Regions from separate parts of the Planococcus sp. PAMC 21323 genome, predicted to be linked through region 3. Evidence: riboswitches for the same ligand, from Rfam matches in the RefSeq annotation. Region 3 holds a riboswitch; each other region holds the start of a gene.
What was found. A riboswitch is a leader RNA that binds a small molecule or an ion and turns the genes downstream of it on or off. The one in region 3 is predicted to bind thiamine pyrophosphate.

Region 1: another riboswitch for thiamine pyrophosphate. It lies ahead of PLANO_RS08170 (YkoF family thiamine/hydroxymethylpyrimidine-binding protein); the one in region 3 lies ahead of tenA (thiaminase II).
Region 2: another riboswitch for thiamine pyrophosphate. It lies ahead of thiT (energy-coupled thiamine transporter ThiT); the one in region 3 lies ahead of tenA (thiaminase II).

What each region holds. Positions count from the first base shown of each region.
Region 1 covers NZ_CP009129.1:1,616,670-1,624,696, reverse strand. The annotation lists gene PLANO_RS08185 (energy-coupling factor transporter transmembrane component T family protein) at 164-919, opposite strand; gene PLANO_RS08180 (ABC transporter ATP-binding protein) at 900-2,330, opposite strand; gene PLANO_RS08175 (ECF transporter S component) at 2,323-2,904, opposite strand; gene PLANO_RS08170 (YkoF family thiamine/hydroxymethylpyrimidine-binding protein) at 2,906-3,496, opposite strand; TPP riboswitch at 3,587-3,692, opposite strand; gene PLANO_RS08160 (MFS transporter) at 4,033-5,217, opposite strand; purine riboswitch at 5,300-5,399, opposite strand; gene PLANO_RS08155 (HNH endonuclease domain-containing protein) at 5,531-6,514, shown strand; gene PLANO_RS08150 (potassium channel family protein) at 6,575-7,297, opposite strand; gene PLANO_RS08145 (macro domain-containing protein) at 7,459-8,027, shown strand, end outside.
Region 2 covers NZ_CP009129.1:791,573-799,599, forward strand. The annotation lists gene PLANO_RS03900 (aminopeptidase) at 1-371, shown strand, start outside; gene PLANO_RS03905 (SGNH/GDSL hydrolase family protein) at 384-1,295, shown strand; gene PLANO_RS16055 (hypothetical protein) at 1,359-1,505, opposite strand; gene PLANO_RS03910 (M20 family metallopeptidase) at 1,567-2,643, opposite strand; TPP riboswitch at 2,793-2,890, shown strand; gene thiT (energy-coupled thiamine transporter ThiT) at 2,987-3,562, shown strand; gene map (type I methionyl aminopeptidase) at 3,692-4,444, shown strand; gene PLANO_RS03925 (V-type ATP synthase subunit I domain-containing protein) at 4,511-5,239, opposite strand; gene PLANO_RS03930 (M3 family oligoendopeptidase) at 5,433-7,232, shown strand; gene PLANO_RS03935 (GNAT family N-acetyltransferase) at 7,234-7,782, shown strand; gene PLANO_RS03940 (DinB family protein) at 7,870-8,027, shown strand, end outside.
Region 3 covers NZ_CP009129.1:2,813,942-2,821,968, forward strand. The annotation lists gene PLANO_RS13870 (YkuS family protein) at 1-57, opposite strand, end outside; gene thiW (energy coupling factor transporter S component ThiW) at 142-630, opposite strand; gene thiE (thiamine phosphate synthase) at 627-1,280, opposite strand; gene thiD (bifunctional hydroxymethylpyrimidine kinase/phosphomethylpyrimidine kinase) at 1,264-2,109, opposite strand; gene thiM (hydroxyethylthiazole kinase) at 2,106-2,891, opposite strand; gene tenA (thiaminase II) at 2,893-3,576, opposite strand; TPP riboswitch at 3,666-3,769, opposite strand; gene PLANO_RS13900 (hypothetical protein) at 3,890-4,447, opposite strand; gene rlmN (dual-specificity RNA methyltransferase RlmN) at 4,600-5,673, opposite strand; gene PLANO_RS13910 (succinyl-CoA:acetate CoA-transferase ScpC) at 6,185-7,699, opposite strand.

The DNA.
Region 1 (8,027 bases), 1.2 Mb from region 3:
GTTAACGTGGTTTAATAATTTGAGAGATAACTATGTTTTTATTTACTATGTAAATAACTACTTAAGGATATAATTCAAAATTCAAAACCATGTAAGTAAGAGCAAAAATAACATGAGAAAAAGGAAATCCATAAATTTCAGATTCCCTTTTATAACCTATTCATTAACTCAACCATATGCCTCCAAGACAACTAGCGAGTACTATTGTTAGAAAAACACTAGACATGAAAACATCCGTGCGACTTAGAAGAATGGGGTGGTAATAGCCTTTTCTAGGCTCTCCTGTAAACCCCCGGGCTTCCATCGCAAATGCAGAGCGTTCAGCTTTTCGAACTGCGCCTGCTAGCATTGGGATGAGCACACGGCGCATCGACACTATTCGTTGCCAGCTCCGCTTTTCTACTTCGGCACCACGTAGTCGTTGCGCTTGTAGAATTTGGGTAAATTCATCTTTCATGACGGGCAAAAACTGATAGCCGACCATGACGCCATACGCAAGTTTTGGAGAAAGCTTTAATTGTTGCATTAAGCTTAAAATAAATTTCACAGGATCTGTCGTAAAAGCGAACATGAGAGAAAGACTAGAAAATGCCATGACGCGAAAAGATAGTGACAAAGCGTGTGCCCATTGTTCGTCGGTTACATCGATTCCTGCAAAAGACCAAATAATCGTGCCTCCTGTATCTGCGCCAAAAACTACTGTCGTCCATAGATACCCGAAAGCACCAATAGAGAAAGGTAGCATGAATAATGCCCACAACTTCCATTTAATATGACTCATCGTTAATTGCAATAATAGAATACTGATCCAAAATAGTAGAGGTGTCCACGGATTGAAAAAGAAGGCGATTGAGAGCATTGATATTGTGACTGCGATAAACTTCACCGAAGGATTCATGTTATGCAAAAGATTCCGCAAAACGAGCAACTCCTTTCGGTGCTAATAAGTGGTGAGATGCCAGCAATTTTTCATTATGCCACACATCTCTAGCGTCAAATTTCCCAGTCAGTTTCCCGTTTTTTATAAGTAATACCGAATCGGCGACACTCGCTGCAAATTCCATATCGTGTGTCACGATTAAAAAAGTAGTTCCTTCTTTAGAGCGCTGATCAATTAACTCAAAAAGTTCTAATAGTGCAGCTCTGTCTTGACCTGAAGTCGGTTCATCCATTAATAGAACAGGTCGTTTATCAGCAAGCATAGCAGCAATCGCAACGCGTCTTTTTTGTCCATGGCTAATTGCGAAGGGATGGTCTTCGCGAATTTGTTCAAGGCGTAAACGAATCATTAGTGAAGAAATTTCCGACATACTTGAACTAGAAGAATAAGAGACTTCTTCTTGGACTGATTGCGTTAAAAATAAATATTCTGGTGATTGCGGCACATAGCCGGTACCTTCCGATTGAATTGTTCCAGTTGTCGGTTTGTAAATGTCGCATAGTGATTTAACTAATGTCGATTTGCCACTACCATTGGGACCCGCCACTACAACGATCTCACCACGCTGCACAGAAAACGATAGTGGTGCCAGCAATTGCTTATTCTTGATTGTGACAGATAATTGCTCAACAGTTAAAGCTGTTTGTGGTTGAATTGCAGTTAAACGATCTGGAAATAAAATCGGTTGTTTTATTGTGAATAGATGATCTTCTTTGATAGATCCGTTTTCATTTAATTGGATTTCTCGGTCGAAAAAGTGACCCCAACTATCTAACCGATGTTCAACTGTAACGATAGTTAACTGAGTTTTAATCTGCAATTCTGTAAGCCAATCTACAAATTGTTTAGCTGTATATGGATCTAAATGCGACAAAGGTTCATCGAGTAACAACACTTCGGGGTCCATAATAAGCGCACAAGCTGTTGCAACCCGCTGTTTAATTCCTCCTGATAAAGATTGGATAATTGTGTGCCGTAAATGAGTAAGTCCAGTCAATTCCAGCACTGATTCGATTCGCGCATCCATATCGCCAAAAGGAACTTGCAAGTTTTCTAAAGTAAAAGCAAGTTCATCTTCAACGGTTGGCATGCAAAACTGAGAATCGGGATCCTGAAAAACCGTTGCAACGCGGTGATTGATCTCGCCAGGTGCATAATTTGTTGCTGATTTACCGAAGAGAAGGATGTCTCCATCTACTATGCCGTCACAATTATTGGGATACAAACGATTTAATAAATATATGAGGGTGCTTTTACCGCAACCACTTGCACCAGAAATGACGAGTTTTTCACCTTTAAATACGGTGAAAGAGATGTCTTTTAATGTTGCCATTTGATCTTCTGGAAATCGAAACGACAAATTGTTTAAAGAGAAAATCTCTTTACGCATTCACATCACCTTTATTCGAACGTGCAATGGCATATCCTCGCAAAGAACCTGTCGCAAGTAGAGCATCTCCGATATACTTACCACCGATTCCTGCGATGATGGCACCACTTAGCACGCGTATAGTAAACATTAATGCAACAAATGATGGATCAAGTGCAGCATAGCCTGAAACAAAGTAACCATATATAAAACTAAAAACCGCTGAACCGATACCTGCAAGCATCAATACCAAAATATTAAAATGTTTGTAGCCAGTTAATGCAAATGCTGCTTCTGCGCCAAGTCCTTGAACGACACCGGTTAAAATTAAGCGAGGTCCTACAGCGTTGCCAATTAACACTTCGATGGCAGCTGCCATGGTTTCTGATAGAAAAGCTGCGCCGGGTTTGCGGATGATGTACATGCAAATAATTGAAACGATAAACCAAATGCCAAACATCCATTCATATGCAAGTGGTCCAATAATCGCTGCCCAAATATTGGCAGCGTGAACAAATAATAAATAAACAATGCCAAAAACAACGGCAAATAACGACATTAAAACAACTTCTTTTAATTTCCACGTTTTAAGCATATTAAGCACCTCCATGAGATGGGCTATTAATGCTCATCGATACGGTCATGACTAAATGGCGGTGATCCTCTGATCGTGCATTTGTAAATGCATCTTCATAAAAAGCAAAGACGTCGTGAATATCACCATGAATGCCACTCGCATAATGCATCGAGTCGTTAAAAACGCCTAACTGTTTAGCACGGTCCACTTCGCGGTAAATCACGGCCATATAATCAGGGTTGTTCATTGGGTACAGCGCAAATTGCGAAGAAACGTATTGTTTTGTGTCGTCGGTGTTCAATAACATATCGTCTTTTTCTAAAAAGACATCACCTGACGAATCACCCGGACAGCCGATTGAAAAGGTACCAGATAAGGCGACGTGTTCGCCAGTTTTTGCTGCATGTAAGGCTAGAGCTTTAGCAACGTTAAAAACGTGAATTTGTTTGCCACGAATAACAGTTGAGACATCATCTGTATGCATCCATACGTTTGAAGTGTCTGTTTCGTTTAAAGCTCCTTTTATTACGCTAATAAAATCTCCTGTCATCGGATGTAACGAAAAACGAAATCCGACGATTGGGCTAGTGCCGCATTGCAATGGTTCCATGTAAAACTCCTCCTTAAAAATGTGCACAAAAAAGACCGCATCCGTGAAGATGCAGCCATAATCTACAAATAATCAAAAAAGGAATTATTTCAGAAATGCGCCGCACTTCCTCACGCAGGTATTATCCTGATCGAGTTTTGAGGGATCGAAGCTTGCGCTTGCATCTCAGCCAAAGTGGGCACCCCTAGTGCAGAAAACGGTATGCGGTTTTTGTGTTCGGGTTGTTCCCGATGAGTTTAGTGTAGAGGAAGTGGAGAGGGATGTAAAGAGTGAGTCAGAAAAATATCCAGAGTGTAGAAGATTGAATGGGGTCTGGAAACGCTTCGGCCGCTTTGGGCATGGCTCTCGCACTAAGCCTGGAAATGCATCTGTCTTAGTGGTTCGCCTAGCCCATGGACGCGCCAGCGCTAAGAGAGTTACTAGGAGAAACGTCGGTTCAGTCCAAATAATATTATATGATGAAAGTGAAGTAAATATAAAAAATGGGAAGTGAAAGTTTGGGTTTCACTTCTCATTTTTATTAGTTTTTGTGTAATTTAACCATTAGTTTTACTACTAGCTTGCAAAGTGCTTCGAACAATAGCAGGCCGCGTTAATGAAAATAGAGCGCAGCCAAGTGCAATAAGAACAATAATGGCGCCGACATAAGGCATGCTTGAAACTGAACCAGTTTGTGATAATGCGATACCACCGATTGCAGAACCTAGAGCAATTCCAACTTGGAGAGCTGAGTTATTAAAACTTTGCTGAACATCTGAAGTTGCTGGGTCTATTTCGATTAAATAGCTTTGCTGAGGCGGAGCTAAACTCCAGCTAAGTGCTGCCCATATAACCATAACTGGTAAGAATACGACTAATGAAAACGTGCTGAGTGGTAGTAAAAATAATGAAACGGCGAAGGCTGAAATAACGATGATAATACTTTTTTTCGAACCTATCCAATCTGATAACGCGCCACCGATCGCGCCACCGCTAACTGCTGCAATACCAAACAATAAATAACAAACACTAACCCAGAAGGAGTTTAAGTTAAGAATGGTTTCAAGAAATGGTGTGAAATAAGCATAGACTGTGTAATGTCCCGCAAGCATAAACATTGTTGCGAGGTGGGCAGTTCCGATTTTTGCACTAGCAACGGCTCTGAGTTGTTGCTTTAATGGTACTGCTGTACCTCCTGGAATTGGTTGTATATAGAGCGCAATCAATACCATCGAACCGATCGAAAGTAATGCGATGCCAAGGAAAATAACACGCCATCCGAACAAGTCTGAAATGACAATACCAATTGGCACGCCAAGAACGAGTGAAGAACTGATACCCATGAAGATGAAGCCAATTGCTTTGGCACGGTAAGGAGGCTCAACAATTTTTGCCACAATAGTAAGCGATAATACAACGATAAGTGCAGTGCTTGCAGCGGTTAAAACACGTGAAATCATCATCCAGGTAAAATCAGGACTAAAATAAGTCATGATGTTTCCGAGGAAAAAAATGAACATCGCAATCAAGTACACTTTTTTACGTTCAAATTTGCTAGTCGCAACAAGCAAGATAGGACCTGCAATGGCAATAATCATCGCAAAAACGGTAATTAACTGACCAGCTGAGCTTAGAGATACATCAAACTCTGCAGCGATTGTCGGCAAAATTCCTCCGATAATTAGTTCGACAAGTCCCACAGCAACTGTGGATAAAGCTAAAATATACACTTTTAAATTCATTGCTTTTAACGCTTCCTCTCTTCTTTGCATTTGTAATAGATTTAAGGTTTGTTAAAAACACAAAAAAATCCTGATTACAAAAAACGAACAAATCGTTTTCTGTAATCAGGATTTTGAGGTTCCTGGTAGAGACCCCTAAGCCATATTCTTAGGGTTATACAGATGCATATAGTTTATTTCTTAGGAAATCTTACTATAAACAAAGTTTTTCTGCAAGTGCGGTAGAGCATTAGTATCAATACTGTTGTAAAATATTAGTAATGTTAAAAACTTGGATTTAAAAAGTGGTATTAATCGGATAAGGAGGATAGCGATGCCAGAAGGTTGGAAGTTAAAAGAGGGAGCAGCTACTTATAGTTCTGTTTCAGACGATGAGGTATGGGCTGTATGCATGAAAGTATTGTCTACTCAGTCGGTTAAAACAACTTCTTATAAGTACGCATTGTTGAGAGCTATTCTCGAAAACCTTTATAAAACGAATGATAATCTAGAGTTAAACTTTAGCCAAATAGCAGAGTCTTTTGCCAGGTTGTACTGGAATTTAGTTGTTCGAAATGGCTATTCTCAAGGGCATCAAACGAGTATTGAGAAGGTGTTAATGGAATTCGAACTTGAGTTTTCTATTCCAGAAGGGGTTTCTTTTGACGGGTTACAAAAAAAGCAACAAGAAGAATTGATTCGTCGTATAGAAATTAGTATTTTACGTAAATATGTTGTAGGTGCGCTGTACGAGGATACGAATGGAGTATTATACGGTTTTTCTAAAAAAAGTCGTTTAATAGGTTTGACTCCAGCAAGCTATGAGTTTTTACTGAAATACCAAACAACTCTTTTTAAACTAATCAATTATGAATTGGCAAAGTTTTTAGAAAAGAAAAATCCGGATCTAACTCAAGGCATGTTACTGCATGAAATTGAAAACATTACGAAACGCGAGTCGTTAAAACAATTTCAGCAATTGATAGCCGAGCATTCTGGTGACCAGTGTTTTTATACAGAACAACCATTATTGAGAGCTCCACGGTCGATAGCGGTAGATCATTTTGTCCCTTGGAGTTTTGTTCATAGTGATGAATTGTGGAATTTTGTATTAACTTCTTCGAAAATTAATTCTCGTAAGGGCAGTAAACTTCCTGCGGAGCGGTACTTGGGTAAATTGCATGAGCGAAATCTCTTGTTCAAACAAAGTGGCAATGTTTATGTTAAGCAATATATGGACAACTACAGTTTCCATCAATTCGAAAAACTTTATCATTATGCAGAGTTAAATGGTTTTGAAAAAGGTTGGGTACCATAAAATTAGAATTAGCAGAATAAGGTTCAACCCAAGTTAAATATCATGGGTTGAACCTTATTCTTATAAATCACTATTAATATCTTGAGTTGATTTTTTTCGCTTAATATAAAGGTTAATCATTTCGATATCATCTTTGGTCAATGTATCAACTTCTTCAATGGTTTTAAGAATATCAAGCAGTTGCTTTTCATGATCTTTTATGACTTCTTTATTAAAAAAGCTAGTGATGGAAGATGTCAATGTACCAATAATACCAATGCCCAGCATCATGAGAACCACTGCGAGTATGCGACCAATTGGAGTTTCTGGAGACAAGTCTCCGTATCCTACCGTAGTGGTCGTAACAACAGCCCACCATAGTGCATCAGGAAAGCTTTCGATTGATGGTTCTAGAATAACAATCGGTATTGGAATCAGAAATAAGAGGATTAATGAAACAATCAAAACCTTTTCCAATCCATTTGTTTTGAGTAATTTGTATACTGGGATCATATAGCGTGAACCAATGCCAACTAGGCGAACGATGCGCATTAGTCTAGCAATACGTGCAGCTCTAAAGAGTGCATCAAAAGGAATTATGGCAATCAATTCAAATGGGTGCTTTTTGATATATGTCCATTTGTTTTTCGCTTTCAATAACCGAACGGTATAATCAATAACAAAAATAATCCATATCAACCGATCAAGTAGTAGGAAGTTTTGATCTTCTGAAAAAGCAAAAAAGATTGATATTAGAATTAGGATAAACATAAAGCTCTCGTAAACTATTACGCCCTTTTTCATTATATTACTCCTCCGTTATATATGTATAATTGATAAGTGAGTTTAGTCATTTAGTTTAAGTACATAGTTTAACTTTAACGTAATTGCATACGAGTTTGTGAATTTTTTCATTCGATCGTTGTATCTATTAAAAGTATGTAACCAAGGATGGAGAGAAAGAAATGACATTAAAAATAGTGCGAAACGATATTACAAAAATGACTACCGATGCCATCGTCAATGCTGCGAACGCTAACTTGAAAATGGGAGGTGGGGTATGTGGAGCTATATTCACTGCAGCCGGGTCTCAAGTTTTACAAGAAGAGTGCGATCAAATTGGTCATTGTCTTACGGGAAGCGCAGTGCATACAAAGGCTTTTTCGCTAAAAGCCAAATACATTATCCATACAGTCGGACCTGTCTGGCAAGGTGGGCAAAAAAATGAAGCGGAATTACTACGAGATTGTTACTTGAGTTCGCTTGAATTGGCTCAAAAACTGGGTTGCGAATCGATTTCTTTTCCGCTTATTTCTACAGGAATTTTCGGCTATCCAAAAGAGCCCGCCTTGAGAATTGCAGTTTCAGCTATAGAGTCATTCTTAAAGACTCATGAGATGGATGTTTGCCTTGTAGTATTTGATAAGCAATCTTATAAGATCAGTGGACAACGCTACCAATCGATTGCAACCTTTATTAACGAAAATGAAGTACGAACTTTAGAGAAAAAGCACACGCAGTATCGTCAAACGAA
Region 2 (8,027 bases), 1.2 Mb from region 3:
AAATAGTTAATGCACATGCAGAAACGGGACAAGAACTTCTTAACGAAATGATTAGTGCAGATGAAGGAGCGGCGTATTTAGGCGAAGTGGCATTAGTGCCGCATCATTCACCGATTTCCGATTCAAATATATTATTTTACAATACGTTATTTGATGAAAATGCCTCGAATCATTTAGCAATTGGCGACTCTTACCCAACCTGTTATGAAGGTGCTCATGATTTAGAGCGCAATCAATTAGCGGCAATTGGATTAAATACGTCAATTGTTCATGAAGACTTTATGATCGGCAGTAGCAGCATGGATATAGATGGCGTTAAGGCAGACGGTTCAAAAGAGCCTATTTTCCGAAACGGAAACTGGGCATTCTAAGAGGTGATAGCAATGAAGAAGTATTGGATTTCAGCTTTAACTGGATTGCTTCTTCTTAGCGGAACAGTTCAGGCAAAAGCTATGATAAATGCTCCTATAAATTACGTGGCAATCGGCGATTCTTTAGCAGCCGGACAAACGCCCACGCGAGAAATAGACAGTGGTTACACAGATTTAATCTCGCAAGAACTTATGCGTAATCAGTCGGTTGCATTCTATTCCAAGAATCTTGCATTTCCAGGTTTCACAACAACTGATGTGCTAGCCAGCATCAAAACAGATGAGTCAGCGAAAATGTTAGCAACTGCAAATCTTATTACCATATCAGCAGGCGCAAATGACTTATTGCGCTTAGTACAAAATGATCCGACGCAAGGGTCTTTGTCTTTCCAGCAACGTCAAGTAGATTTTGCTCTTAATGAGGCACGAAAGAATATGGAATCTATCTTAACAGAGCTTTCAGAGCAATCGCCAAATGCCGCTGTTTATGTAATGGGATATTATTTTGCTTATCCACATGTCCGTGAGACGCAGAAAAATGGAACGGGCAAGCAACTGGATCGACTAAATGAAATCTTAAAGCAAACAGCTGAAAAAGCAGGAGCTGTTTTTGTTTCGGTAGATGAATCTTTCGGTGATGATGCTGAAAGCAAAATCCCGAACCCTGCTGATGTTCATCCGAATCTAATTGGTTATCAGACGATGGCAAATGCATTCTTCAACGAATACCAAGAGGCATGGAGCGTAGAGGATTTTGAGTTACCACCGCCAAATCCATTGTCTTTTGAAGAAATTATGGAAGCAGAAGACCAAGAAAGTCCAGAGAGTCAAGAGAGTCGTGATGCTGAAAAAACAGCACAAAGGCCATCAGATCGAAGTGAAAATAATTATTTGGCATTGAGAGAAATGTTGCCTTATAGTTAACAACCTCAATTTAACTTTAAACATGAAAAAGCGGTCCGGTAAACATACCGGACCGCTTTAATATTAGCGTTTTTTACTACGAGTAGTAGATTGTGTTGACGTAGTTTGCGTTGTTTTGCCTTGTTTTCTTTTGTTTAATACTTTACGAATTATCGGATATGCGATAGGTCCGTATTTAATAGCGGATTTTAATAATCTTCCTAGAGCCATTTAAATCTCTCCATTCATAAGCTTGATATTCTTTAGTTCCCCAAATGTAGTAGAAGCAAACCTATTTAGTATTTTGTGCGTGAGATAGCAAAATATTTTTATAAGCATGAACACTTGAAATCAATACATACTCAGCATTGCCATGCCAGTCATCTCCTGTTGGACCAAATTCAATCGCTCCTTTTCCACCATTTATCGCAGCATAATAACGTGTATCAGCAGCCCCATGCTGACCAAATAAAATTGCTTCTTGATCGGTTGTTGAGAAAATTGCTTTTTGTAAGCTTTGAATATATGGATTTTCTTTTGGTGTTGTTAATGCAGGCGTAGAACCCGAAGCTTTGTATTCCATATCTACTCCAACTGTGTCGGCCACACCGGCTAATTGGCGGACAATTTCATCTTTATCTTGTCCTGGCATAAAGCGAATGTCATATGACATTTCACAAATTGCAGGGACTACATTGTAACGATCACCTGCGTTTATAATAGGTAAGTTTACAGAAGGTTGATCATAGTATTCAGTTGACTCTTTTCGGAAAGGTAAGTCCGCAATCCCTTGATGAAATTTCATAGCGGATTCAATGGCATTAATACCTTCCCAAGGCCGGCTACCATGAGCAGGTTGCCCTTTAAAAGTCATGTCCATTCGCAGAATACCTTTAGATTGCAAACCAATTTTTAATCCAGTTGGTTCTCCACAAATAACAAAATCACCATGGTAGCCTTGTTCAACTAACCATTTTGAAGTGTTTCGTCCACCAATTTCTTCGTCTGTCACGATATGTAATTGTACGTTACACGTTAATTTTGAACCATCGAGTTCGACAAAAGCTTGCATCATTGCGGCGACACCAGCTTTCATATCAGCAGAGCCTCGTCCATATAAACGATCCTGTTCTTCTACCGGTAAAAATTGATCTTCGTTACCCGGCACAACATCCACATGTCCATTCCATACAATTGTTTCAGTGCCTTGACCTTTAGCTGCGGTCAACATTAGATACCCATTGTTGTCATGTATGGTAACATCTGCACCTTTATCTTTTAGCCAGTCTGCACAAAATTGCAGAGCCTCGTTTGCGCCTTCTTTCGTATCGCTTTGAATTTTAATCAGATTTTTTAATAGTTCAATCATTATTTAATCGGCAGACCTAAAACCCGGCTGCCTTCACCACCTTTCGACTTTTGTTTCTAATCCTTACTTTACCCTACGAATGCATGTTAAAACAGCCTTGCTAAAAAGTAGCTGCTTGTGTACAATACAAATGAAAGTCAACTATTTGTATACACCACAAGGGGAGCTTTAGCTGAGAGTGAACATCCGTTCTTACCCTTTGAACCTGTAAGTTAACACTTGCGCAGGGATGTGGATAGAAACCGGCCCTTACAACGGCGCCAGGCTCTGTCCTGGCGTCGTTTTTAATATGGTTTTATTCACGGCCCTTCTGGTGATGTGCACAACACATAAGGAGGAAGTCATGAGAAACAAAAAAGTATTATTAATGATGGAAATCGCAATTTTTGCAGCTCTTGGATTTGTTTTAGATTTTATATCGTTCAAGATGCCACAAGGTGGTTCAGTTAGTTTAGTAATGATTCCAATTGTCTTAATCGCTTTTAGAAGAGGAGTTGGAGCAGGTGTTTTAACTGGCCTATTGGTCGGCTTACTACAAATTGTTTCTGGCTTTATCTCAGTAACTCCTTTATCGTTTGGTTTTGTTGTTATGCAAGTGATATTAGATTATCTATTAGCATACGGCGTAGTAGGACTAGCTGGCGTTATGCGTGCAAAATATTTGCACCATGCGGAATCGAAACAAACAAGAAAGATGCTTATCGCTATTGTGTCGGGTGTTCTCATAGCATCGGTATTGCGTTATATCGTACATGTAGTCACAGGAATACTGTTCTTCGGCATGTTTGCTGAAGGCAATGTGGTGATTTACTCTGCTGTTTACAATGCCACGTATATGATTCCTGTATTTTTACTTGCAGCCTTTGTGTGTTCAGCGCTTTTTGCAGCTGCTCCGAAATTGGTGAATGCAGAAGCTTAATAAGGAAAGGCTGTCTTCGGGCAGTCTTTTTTCTATTTATCGCAAGAAGAAATCCAAACAGGACGGAAGCCTCTGTTTTAATTTTGTGGTATAATTCTTGAATAGAAAAGCTTGAAAGAAGGGTATTTAATGATTGCAACTACTGAAAAAGATATTGAAATGTTAAAAAAAGCTGGCCAAATGGTCGCTGAAATTCGAGAAAAGATGAAAGCTGCAACAAAGGCTGGAGTCACTACAAAAGAAATTGATGAATTGGGCGGTAAATTATTTGCAGAACTTGGTGGCGTATCTGGACCGAAATCAGAATATGATTTTCCGGGATATACATGCATCAGCGTCAATGAAGAAGTGGCTCACGGCATTCCAGGGAATCGTGTAATCCGAGACGGAGATATCGTGAATATTGATGTTTCTGGTTCATACGAAGGATACTTTTCCGATACAGGAATTTCGTTTGTAGTCGGTGAAGGTCATGACGAGAAAGAAAAAATTTGTGCCGCAGCAGCATCTGCTTTTGATCGTGCAATGACGAAAGTTAAAGCAGGAGCAAAACTTAACCAAATTGGTAAAGCAGTTGAACGCGAAGCAAAAGAGCAAGGCTTGTTCGTGATCAAGAACTTGACGGGACATGGCATTGGTAAATCGCTTCACGAGGCCCCTCAGCATATTCTAAATTATTACGATGCCTGGGAAACAACGATATTAAAAGAAGGCATGGTACTAGCAGTAGAGCCTTTTATCTCTCAAAAATCAGAACATATTATTGAGTCAGGTGATGGCTGGACATTTATTACACCAGATCAATCGTTAGTTGCACAAATCGAGCATACCGTTCTTGTCACAAAAGGTGAGCCGATTTTGCTAACAAAATTGGACAACTAACCCATTTTATTACACCAATTAAAAAACCTGCGAACAACTCGATTATACGAGCTTGTCCGCAGGTTTTTAATTCATTAATGTTCGTTTTTTTATGAGCAAAATACCTGTTAAAATTACACCACTTAAAAAAAGAGAAGCAGTTGTTACTAACATTTCATCAGTTCCATGTTTGATAGCAATTCCGATAAATGCCCAAATAAAGACTAAAGCAAAAGGAATGTCCATATGATGAAAGCGAATATGCAAAGCAAGTGCGGTGGCGACAGTTAACATAATGACTGTCCATAATTGATCACTCAAACCCCAGCCACTCCAATTATAATAAGTTAAAACGAAACTGATATTGGCAATAGTTGCTACGCTGATCCATCCTAAATTAATCGAAATTGGTAGGCGCTCAGTTAACGATTTTTCTGAATTTCCATATTGTAAATATAGGAAGATCAAGGCAATTAAATAGCCTAGCATTGCAATGATTGATGAGGCAAAAAACTCGTAATGCCACAATAGTAGCCAACTGATATTAAAGACACAACTTAATGTGAACATCAGGGCAGTGGTATATGAAGGAGATTGTCCCTTACGTAAGCGCACCCAGAATGCAATGATCCAAACAGCTAACAAAAGATAGATGATGCCCCAAATTGAAAATACATAACCGGCAGGCGTAAACAGGACCGAAAGTCGATTAGACAGTTCGCCTGTAGTTTGGCCATTTAATGGCAAGGTGTTTGCTAAAGTATTCATAACAACTACAGCAATAAATGCAATTGTCATAAGTAAAACACGGATCATACAAAATCCCTCCCTTACTCAAGTATACCTGTCGCTGTTTCAATCAACAATTAACCTTTTCCAAATAAATTCCTAAAAATGTCGATAAGGTGAAGTGTAGCAAATTTAAAGGGAACAATATTCCAGTTTCTGAATGAGAAATGATATACTTATAAGTGTTTTTAGAAAATTTGGTTTACCAGGGGGCATTACAATGACAGTGAAATATCCAGAAACATGGGATTTAGATACACTATTTCCAGGGGGCAGTGAATCTAAAGAATTGCGGTTACATATGAACCAAGCAAAAACGATGCTTACTGAGTTTGAAAAATTAGTGCAAAGCTTTAGCGTACCTACTGCAAAGGAAGATGCTCAAAAAGTTTTTGATTTGCTAGAAAAATTAAGCGAAGTGATGAGGCATCTAAGTCAATCGGGTGCATTTATCGGGTGTTTAATGGCGCAGAATACACAAGATAAAAAAGCTGGAATTCTAGAAAGTGAAGCGGCTTCTTTATCAGCTCGTTTTCAGAATTCTTTTCAAAAAATCCAGCAAGATTTAACAAAGACTGAAGACGAAGTATGGACACAGTTAGTAAATGAAGAATTGCTGCGAAAATTTACATTTGTATTGAATGAGTGGCGAGAAGAGGCTAAACAGCTACTTTCTGAAAAAGAGGAAAGTTTGATTACATCGTTAAGTACTGATGGGTATCATGGATGGGGCCAATTATACGATATGCTGGTTGGCGAAATTAATGTCACAGTAACTGTGGATGGAAAGACAAAATCATTATCGGTTGGACAAGCGAATAATTTAAGCTCTCATAAAGATCCAGCTGTTCGCCAAGAATCTTATGAAAAACTAGAAGAAGCTTGGACGGAAAAAGAAGAATTTTTTGCAAAAACGCTAAATTCTATTGGAGGATTCCGACTCGAAATTTACAAAAAGCGCGGATGGGTAAATGTTTTACAAGAACCCTTGCATATAAACCGTATGAAGCAAGAAACATTAGATGCTATGTGGGGAGCAATCAGCAAAAATAAACAACCATTTGTCGATTATTTAGCTAAAAAAGCTGAGTTGCTTGGCAAAGATGGTTTGGACTGGTATGACGTAGATGCTCCAGTAACCGAAAGTACTCAGCAACTTTCCTACCAAGAAGGAGCAGAATTTATCTTAAAGCAATTTGGTAAGTTTGGTCCTGAATTAGAGTATTTTGCAAAACAAGCGTTTGAAAAAGGGTGGATTGAAGCGGAAGATCGTCCAAACAAACGACCAGGTGGTTTTTGCACAGGTTTGCCATTAAGTGAAGAGTCGCGTATTTTTATGACTTATAGCGGATCTATGTCGAACGTGGCTACGTTAGCACACGAACTCGGTCACGCTTTCCATTCTTATGCACTACGACCTGTACATTCGTTAAATCGTTCGTATGCCATGAACGTAGCAGAAACAGCTTCTACATTTGCGGAAATGATCGTTGCAGATGCCGCAGTGAAAAATGCGCAGTCTAAGGAAGAAAAAATCGCTTTACTAGAAGACAAAGTTCAGAGAAGCGTGGCATTCTTTATGAATATCCATTCTCGTTTCCTATTTGAAACACGATTTTATGAAGAACGGAAAAAAGGTGTTGTTCCTGCAGCTCGACTAAATGAATTGATGGAACAAGCTCAAGAAGAAGGATTTGCCGGAGGGTTAGCTTCAACACACCCACATTTCTGGGCATCTAAACTTCATTTTTATATAACTCAAGTACCATTTTATAACTTCCCTTATACGTTTGGATACTTATTCTCGTTAAGTGTGTATGCTAAAGCTTTAGAAGCAGAAAGCAGCTTTGAAGAAAAGTATATGGCTTTGCTTCGTGATACAGCAGTCATGTCTGCGGAAGATTTAGCGATGAAACATTTAGGCGAAGATATTACACAACAGGCCTTTTGGGAAAAAGGAATCGCTTTGTGTGTTCAAGATGCCGAAGAATTCATTTCACTAACATCTGCTGAGTCTTGAGATGAACTTGCTTTTTGAAGGACAGACTTGTTACCTGCGTAGCCTAACTGTAGAAGATGCAGAAGACATGGTGCAATTGCTGTTACGCAATCGAGAATATTGGTCAGTTTATGAACCGAGTCACCGCGATAGCTATTTTACACCAGCCGTTCAACGAGAAAAAATTCGAGAGTCGATTTATCAAGCGAGAGAAAATCGGGAATATAGCGTAGGGATTTTTGAACATAATACAAAAAAACTAATTGGTCATATTTCGGTTTATAGTGTCAAACGGATGCCTTTTTTAAGCGCTTTAGTTGGCTATTCAATCGATGAGGCATATGTTGGCAAAGGGATAGCTACTGAAGCTGTTAAACTAATGGCCATATTTGGTTTTGAACAATTGCGTCTTCACCGAATCGAGGCATATGTCTCACCAGACAATCTCGGTTCGATTCGAGTTTTGGAGAAAACTGGATTTCATCAAGAGGGTATGTTAAAACAGTTTCTTTATATTAATGGTGAATGGAAAGACCATTACTATTACGCGATGATGGAACAAGAGTTTTGAAAGGGTAAGGCCACCTATAAAAAATGGTGGAATGACTTGCATCGCTGGTTTGAAACGTGAATAACAAGCTGAGGAGGTGGGATGACGATGAATAAAGACAAATTATTCTCATATCACAAATGGGCGTCACAGGCATGCCTAGAACACGTTCAAACGTTGGGAGAAGAGTATTATATAAAAGAAGGAGCTAATTCTTTTTCTTCTATTCAAGAAACGACCGAACATGTACTAGGGGTAGAGAAATT
Region 3 (8,027 bases):
TTTCTCTAATGCTTCGCGTACTGATGTAAATGGATGCTCAACTGCAATTTTTACCATACTCTTCCATCTCCCTTTATCAATGTCTATATCAATTATTGTTCCCTATTTGGGGAATAATAAACATTTACGGAATCTTCAATTTCATTGCCAGACTTGAATCGTATTTACTTTCTTCAGTCGTGCGACCACTAGTGCTCCTAAAACAGCACCGGTAAGACTAGAGATGAAAAAAGGTGGGATAAAAAAGAAGGCTCCAAATTCGGTTCCTAATAACAGACGAGCATAAGGTACTGCAATGAGAGATGCTATTAAACCTGTTCCTATTACTTCTCCTATTGCAGCGAACCAAATTTTTCCGAACTTAGCGTACATAATACCAGCCAAAAGGGCCCCAATCATGCCTCCTGGAAAAGCTAATAGCGAACCTGTACCAGTCAATACACGCACAACTCCGGTAACAAATGCGATGATTACTGCTGGACCTGGACCAAAAAAGACTGCTGCAATGACATTAACTGCATGTTGAATGGGATAAGCGCGTGCAATGCCCGCGGGAAAATACACAAAAGCAGAACCGGCAACTCCTATTGCAACGAACATAGCCATTAAGATTAGTTTTCTCGTATTCATCTGCCAATACCTTCTTTACTAGAATGTTGGAAAGCTCCTACTCGTTCAGCAATATCTTTAGCACTCGCTATTGCTGAAATAACCGCAACACCTGATACGCCAGCCTTCCATACTTGGTCAGCGTTTTCTGGTGTAATTCCACCGATACCCACAATTGGCAATTGAGGAAATTCACGTTTGACTGCCATGATTTCTTTAACACCCGCAGGCTTTTTGGCATCCGCTTTTGAAGTCGTCCCAAAAACCGGGCCCATGCCAACATAATCTGCACCAGCTTGGATAGCCGCTCTTGCTTCATCTACAGAATGAACAGAAACACCTAATAGTTTATTTTCCCCAATCAGTCGGCGCACTTGAAGAGCTGTTTCATCATCTTGACCAACATGAACACCGTCAGCACCGATGCTACATGCTAATTCGATATCATCATTAACGATGAAAGGGACTTTATAGCTTTGACATAGTTTTTGACAATGCAACGCAAAGTCGTTTAAGGCTGATCCCGTTAAAGATCCCTCTCCCTTTTCACGCAGTTGAAAGTGGGTAATGCCTCCTTCGAGCGCTCTCTCTAATACGACCAAAGGGTCTCTTGCTCCTGAATTTTGAGAACCCATTACAAAGTAAATTGCTGGTTTATTGGAAAACCTCAATTTTATTTACCTCCGTTTTTTCGTGTCTTCTCAGTTGATAAGCCCCGTGATTTGTAGGACCATGACCGTTACCAATATTCAATGGATCGCTGAGCGCTGCTTGGATAAACTCCTTCGCCGTCAAAATGGCCGCTGTTAGCTCTTGTCCTTTTGCGAGCTGTGCCGTTACAGCCGCTGCAAATGTGCATCCAGTGCCGTGCGTTTGGTTAGTCTCTATACGAGCAGATCGGTATACCGCTGTTTCCCTATTGATATGCAAAAAATAATCTTCTGCATAGTCTGGATCTGTACTATGGCCACCTTTAATGACAACCGATTGTGCTCCTAACGACAAAATATGTTCTGCTGCACGTCGTCGGCTAAAGACATCCGTAATAGAAATGCTCGTTAAAGCTTCTGCTTCCGGAATATTAGGTGTGACTAATAAAGCTAGCGGTAATAGATGGGTTTTTAATGCTTCTACCGCAGCAGGCTGCAATAAGTTCGCACCACCTTTCGCAATCATGACAGGATCTACAACTAAATTTCCCCAGCCAAACTGTTGAATCATTCTCGCTGTTTCTTGAATAATTTCTGGGTTAAACAACATACCTGTTTTCACTGCAGTTACGTCAAAATCACTGCCTATTGCCTCTAATTGAGTTTGAACAGCTTGCTTTGACATGGGATAAATCGCGCTAACACCCAGTGTATTTTGAGCAGTGACTGCGGTAATTGCTGAAGTCCCGTAAACGCCCAGCTCTTGAAAAGTTTTCAAATCCGCTTGGATGCCCGCTCCTCCTCCAGAATCTGAACCCGCTATAGTTAAGGTTTGTGGTGTTTTCTTCATACCGTTTCCTCCTGTAAAGAAATTCGTTTTTGTACTTCTTCATCTGTCAGGCTCGCTAATTGATTTAGAAAAGCTAGTTGAAATTCTCCAGGTAAATGTGCTTTTTGACTTGCTTGTTCACCCGCAATTGCGTAATCGCGTAAAACATCACAGGCGATTTCCACCGTTTTTTTAGTAGACACAGCAAGTCCAGCCGCAACGGCACTACTTAATAAACACCCTGTTCCTGTAACAGATGTCATCACCGGATTTCCAAAAGGAATTTCACGGACAACTTCCCCATCCGTCACGATATCTACAGGCCCTGTGACCGCTATGACTAATTTAAGTTTTTTTGCAGTGGTCATAGCCAGATTTTTAACGTCTAGAGAGCCTTCTCCGGCATCAACACCTTTTGACTGCCATTGTTCACCAGCTATCGCTGCGAGCTCTCCTGCATTGCACCGAAGCACATTTACGTGTACAGACTCTAAAATTTCACGGACAGCTTTTATTCGAAAGTCACTGGCCCCTGCTCCAACAGGATCTAACACTACTGGAATGCCTAATTGGTTGGCTTTTTTGCCAGCAATCAACATACTTTTAAGCGATTCCGTATGGAGAGTTCCGATATTTAAAGACAAAGCTTGTGATAAAGCAGCTAGTTCCGCCACTTCTTCAGGTGCTTCTCCCATAATCGGAGAAGCACCTATTGCTAATAGGCCATTTGCTTGAAAATTCGACACTACATGATTGGTGATGCAATGAACAATCGGTGCTTTTGCTTTTATTTGATGGAACACGCTACACACCTACTTTATCTACAGCGTCAATCGCCCAGGTTTCTTTTCTCCACGCTTGGTCCCAAAAGTTTAATTCGTAATAACTGCTCTTTTGGAAATGGTCTTTTAGTTCTTTGCGTCGTGCTTCTGGTAATTCTTCCGCTAACCGATTCATCCGGTCAATTTGTTCGTTAACGAGTTCTCCAAATTCTTCGGACCCGTAAGTCTCAATCCAACGGTCATAAATCGGATGATCAGGTTTTGCATGTTTCAATCGCTCACCAATTTCGTAATACAACCAGTAACAAGGCAATATGGCTGCTAATACATCTGCTAGTTCCCCTGCAGATGCCCGGTACATGTGTGATACGTATGCGTAAGCAGTAGGAGAAGGTTCGAATTGGGACCAATCTTTTTCGGTCACGTCTAAAATTTTCATAAAGGATTGATGTAAAGACAGCTCAGCTGTGCTGGTATGTGAGGCGTGAATCGCAAAACGTTGTGTGGTTTCTAAATCTTTTGCTTTAGATGCACCCAGCGCCTGGATTTTCGCAAAATGCGATAAATAATAAGCGTCTTGCATGACATAAAAACGGAATATGTCGACCGGTAATGTCCCGTCTTCAATTCCCTTAACAAACGGATGATCAAAACTTGCCTGCCATAAGTGGTCACATTCTTTTCTTACTTCTTTACAAAAAGTCATTTCTCCATCTCCTTTTTTGTGCTTGTACACAAAATAAAAACACCGCTCCCCAGTGAAGGGAAGCGGCGTGTGCAGTCGATAAGAAAATAGCAGACGGTCCGCCACTTCCCTCCGCTGGTATGATCCAGATCAGGTTCAAAGGGTCCGAGCTTATGCTCGTCTCAGCCGATATCCGGCTCCCCTAGTGGTGTTTTTATTTATGTTTTCGACATCACTATATCATAGATTCTGATAATTCTATAGTCTTTACAAAGTTCTTTTTGGTATTTTTGGATAGAATTGCGTATACACATGACTAGCATGCTCTAAAATGTTACTTCATAAATACGGTAATATCATTTTCATTTTTCTCCACCAACTTTTCTACCAAGTTCATATAATCTTCCCCAAATTCCTCCATCCATTCGAGGTCACTAATATCTCCACTCCCTAATTTCTCCTCAAGATACGCATTGATGTAAGCATTTTGTTCGTTAATTTTTTTAGCGTATTGTGTTTGGAACTCCTCAGGTGACATATCTAGTTTTTTAGCTTGAGCTATAGCATATGCACGTACTTGCTTACTGCCGTCATCTTTTGTATTTTCAGGAGGAAGTTTTTCAAAATCATCATGGTTTTTTTCTCCCGTCAACTGAGCAGAAATATCAAGGTCCATTTCCTTTACCTCTTGTTTGATCAACTCTACTTGTATTGCTGAATCTAAATAATTTAATGCCGCATCATCAGGATATAGAAATCGTAAATCCCCTATTGTAATTTCGTGGTTGTTTACGATAGCGGCCACTTCATCGTCCTCGTATGTTGAAATTCCGCTACAACTAGCTAACATAGTCGATCCAAGTAAAACCGCTATGCACAGAATCTTTTTCAATCCCCCACTTCCTTTCCTAACGCATGATCAATAAACTTCTACTTATAGAGTTTATACGTTTTTAAGGTTCAGAAAGTTTCGTTAACTGAAAATAAGATCCTAATTTTTAACACAAAAAAACGCCCCTGAAAATTCAGGAACGCTTGAGTTTATTAAACTGTTACTTCTTTTTTATCTTTTTTAATTTGTTTGCTTCGTAATTGACCACAAGCAGCATCAATATCTGCACCTTGCTCGTGACGTACGCCACAGTTAATACCTTTTTTCTTTAATGCATCATAAAATGCACTGATTGCTTCTGGTGTACTTTGTTGATATTGATCGTGCTCATCAACTGAGTTGTATGGAATCAAGTTAACGTATGACAAGTGACGCTTATCTTCTAGCAATTTTGCTAATTGATGCGCTTCTTCCACATGGTCATTCACATCACGCAATAAAATATATTCAAACGTAATCCGACGGTTGGATTTCTCCAAGTAGTAATCGATAGAAGCCATTAACTTCTCGATTGGATACGCTTTGTTTATTTTCATAATACGTGTGCGTAATTCATTTGTTGGCGCGTGAATCGAAATTGCAAGGTTAACTTGCAAACCTTCGTCTGCGTAATCGTAAATTTTTGGTACAATCCCACTCGTTGATACAGTAATGTGGCGAGCTCCAATTGCTAAGCCTTTTTGAGAGTTGACAACGTTTAAGAAGCCCATCAAATTCGTATAGTTATCGAATGGTTCACCGATACCCATAACAACGATATGACTTACACGCTCGTCTTTTTGTTGTGCATCAAAATGCGCTTGTACTTGCATAATTTGCTCAACAATTTCGCCCGCGTTTAAATCGCGGCTCTTTTTCAATAGTCCGCTGGCACAGAAACTACAGCCAATGTTACAACCAACTTGAGTGGTTACACATACAGAATTTCCGTATTTAAAACGCATCAATACCGTTTCAATCAAGTTGCCATCTTGCATTTGGAAAAGAAACTTAATCGTTCCGTCTGCAGATTCTTGTTTAACCGTTTCTTTTAACGTACGAATCAAAAAATTGTCTTCAAGCAGTTGAATGCATTCTTTCGAAAGGTTATTCATTTCCGCAAATTCAGTGACACGTTTAATATACAACCAATCCCATACCTGCTCCGCACGGTATTTTTTCTGGCCATTTTCTAAAAACCATTCTTTTAACTGGTCTATCGTTAATCCATAGATGGAATTTTTCATTTTAGAACCCTCATTTCAAATTTCACAATTGCTTATTATAATACTAAAAATAACGCTTGACAACAACTATTTTTGTTTAGACAGAAAAATCTGATTAAAAAACCGAGTTATATCAGGGGTTTAAGAATTGGCTTGGGTAAAAAGAAACGAATCTTCTAAGCTCAATTTCCTATTCAAGGAGGTGGAAATGAAAAAACCAGGCGCTTTTCGCGGACCTGGTTTTAGTGGATTATAAATTTATTGAACTCCACGGGTGCTCCCGCTTTTCTTGTCTAGCTCCGACTCTCAGATTCTAGGGTCATAAGCCACTCTAGCTGTGCGGCTGGAAACACGCCGCTGCGCCAGAGCGTCTTATGCCCGTCGAATCTACACGAGAGTCTCCGCTTTTCTTGTCTAGCTCCGACTCTCAGATTCTAGGGTCATAAGCCACTCTAGCTGTGCGGCTGGAAATACGCCGCTGCGCCAGAGCGTCTTATGCCCGTCGAATCTACACGAGAGTCTCCGCTTTTCTTTATACTAATTGCTCTTTTTTCTGTAGCATGGTACCGTTTTTCGCTAAGTCTGCATGCCACGAAAATGCTTTTTCTAATACATGTGGTGTTTGTCCGCCACGTGTTAGCGCTTCTTCATAATACTCGCGAAGTTGAGCGCGGTACATCGGATGTACACAATTAGTCAATATCACTTCTACACGTTCACGCGGTGCAAGTCCACGAAGATCGGCATAGCCTTGTTCTGTCACAACTACATCGACATCGTGTTCCGTGTGATCTACATGCGAAACAAAAGGGACAACACTTGAAATGTTGCCATCTTTCGCAATTGATTTCGTCACAAAAATCGCCAATCGAGCATTACGAGCAAAGTCACCTGAGCCGCCAATCCCATTCATCATTTTCGTACCCGAAACATGTGTTGAATTAACGTTTCCATACATATCAAATTCCAAAGCCGTGTTAATCGAAATCAACCCGAGTCGACGAATAATTTCTGGGTGATTGGATATTTCTTGTGGGCGCATTACGATTTTATTTCGGTAGTTTTCAAATTCGCCGTAGACTTGTTTCATTTTCGGTTCGGATAAGGTGATCGAGCAACAAGATGCAAAACTTACTTTTCCAGCATCGATTAAATCAAAAACGGAGTCCTGCAATACTTCTGAGTACACTTCTAAGTCCTCGAATTCAGAATCAATCATGCCATGTAATACGGCATTCGCGACCGATCCAATACCGGATTGCAATGGAGCCAATTTCTTCGTTAGACGACCTGCACGGACTTCCGAACGTAAAAATTCAAGTAAATGATCAGCCATGATTTTAGTTTCTTCATCGGGTGGCACGATGTTTGACGGAGAATCCAACTGTTCAGTGAAAACAATTCCACGGATTTTTTCCATATCGACTGGAATACCTTTTGTTCCAATACGCTGATCAGCTGCTGTCAATGGAATTGGCAACCGCTCACCTTGTTTGCCCGTATCATAAATATCATGAATGCCTTCAAACAATTCTGGCTGGGCCGTATTTATTTCAACGATGATGTTTTTTGCGTGCTTGGCAAAAACCGCAGAGTTTCCTACTGAAGTTGTCGGAATGATCATGCCATCTTCTGTAATCGATAACGCTTCCACTATGGCAAAGTCAATCGCCTCTGTAACTCCTGTGCGAATCCATTCTGCCGTATGGGATAAATGATGATCCACAAACAACATTTCGCCTTCATTGATTTTTTTACGCATAGCCGGTTCTGCTTGGAAAGGTAGGCGTTTATTAACGATACCCGCTTCTGCAAAAAGACGATCAATATCCGACCCTAACGAAGCTCCTGTAAAGACATTTACCTTAAAGCTTTCACTTTCCGAACGCTCGACTAGCGCTAAAGGAACCGCTTTCACATCTCCAGCACGCGTAAATCCACTAAGTCCAAGTGTCATGCCATCCTGTATCCATGAAGCAGCTTCTTGTGGAGTCACCACTCGTTCTTGTAAATGTTTTGCTTTAATACGGTCAAGTTTCTGTTCCATTCATATCACTCTCTTTCATTATCGTTTGAATCGCTCTTGTCAAAAAATAAAGCGTTTTCATGAGCGTGCGCTCAGTTCGAAATCGCAAGTCTTGTAAAAAGGGTAGGATTTTTCATTATCTATCAACACTTAATTATTAGATAATTTTAGCTTATTCTGTTACAGAGCTGATTTTTACCGTGTGGAAAAGCGTTTAATGACACAAAGCAGAATATCAACTGCTTTAAGCAGCATTTCTTCACAGCAAATGAAAAATGCCTGTCCTAAGAAAACTGGACAGGCATTTTCATTATTTTTTCTTTGTGGCAATGTTTTGTCAGAACTATAC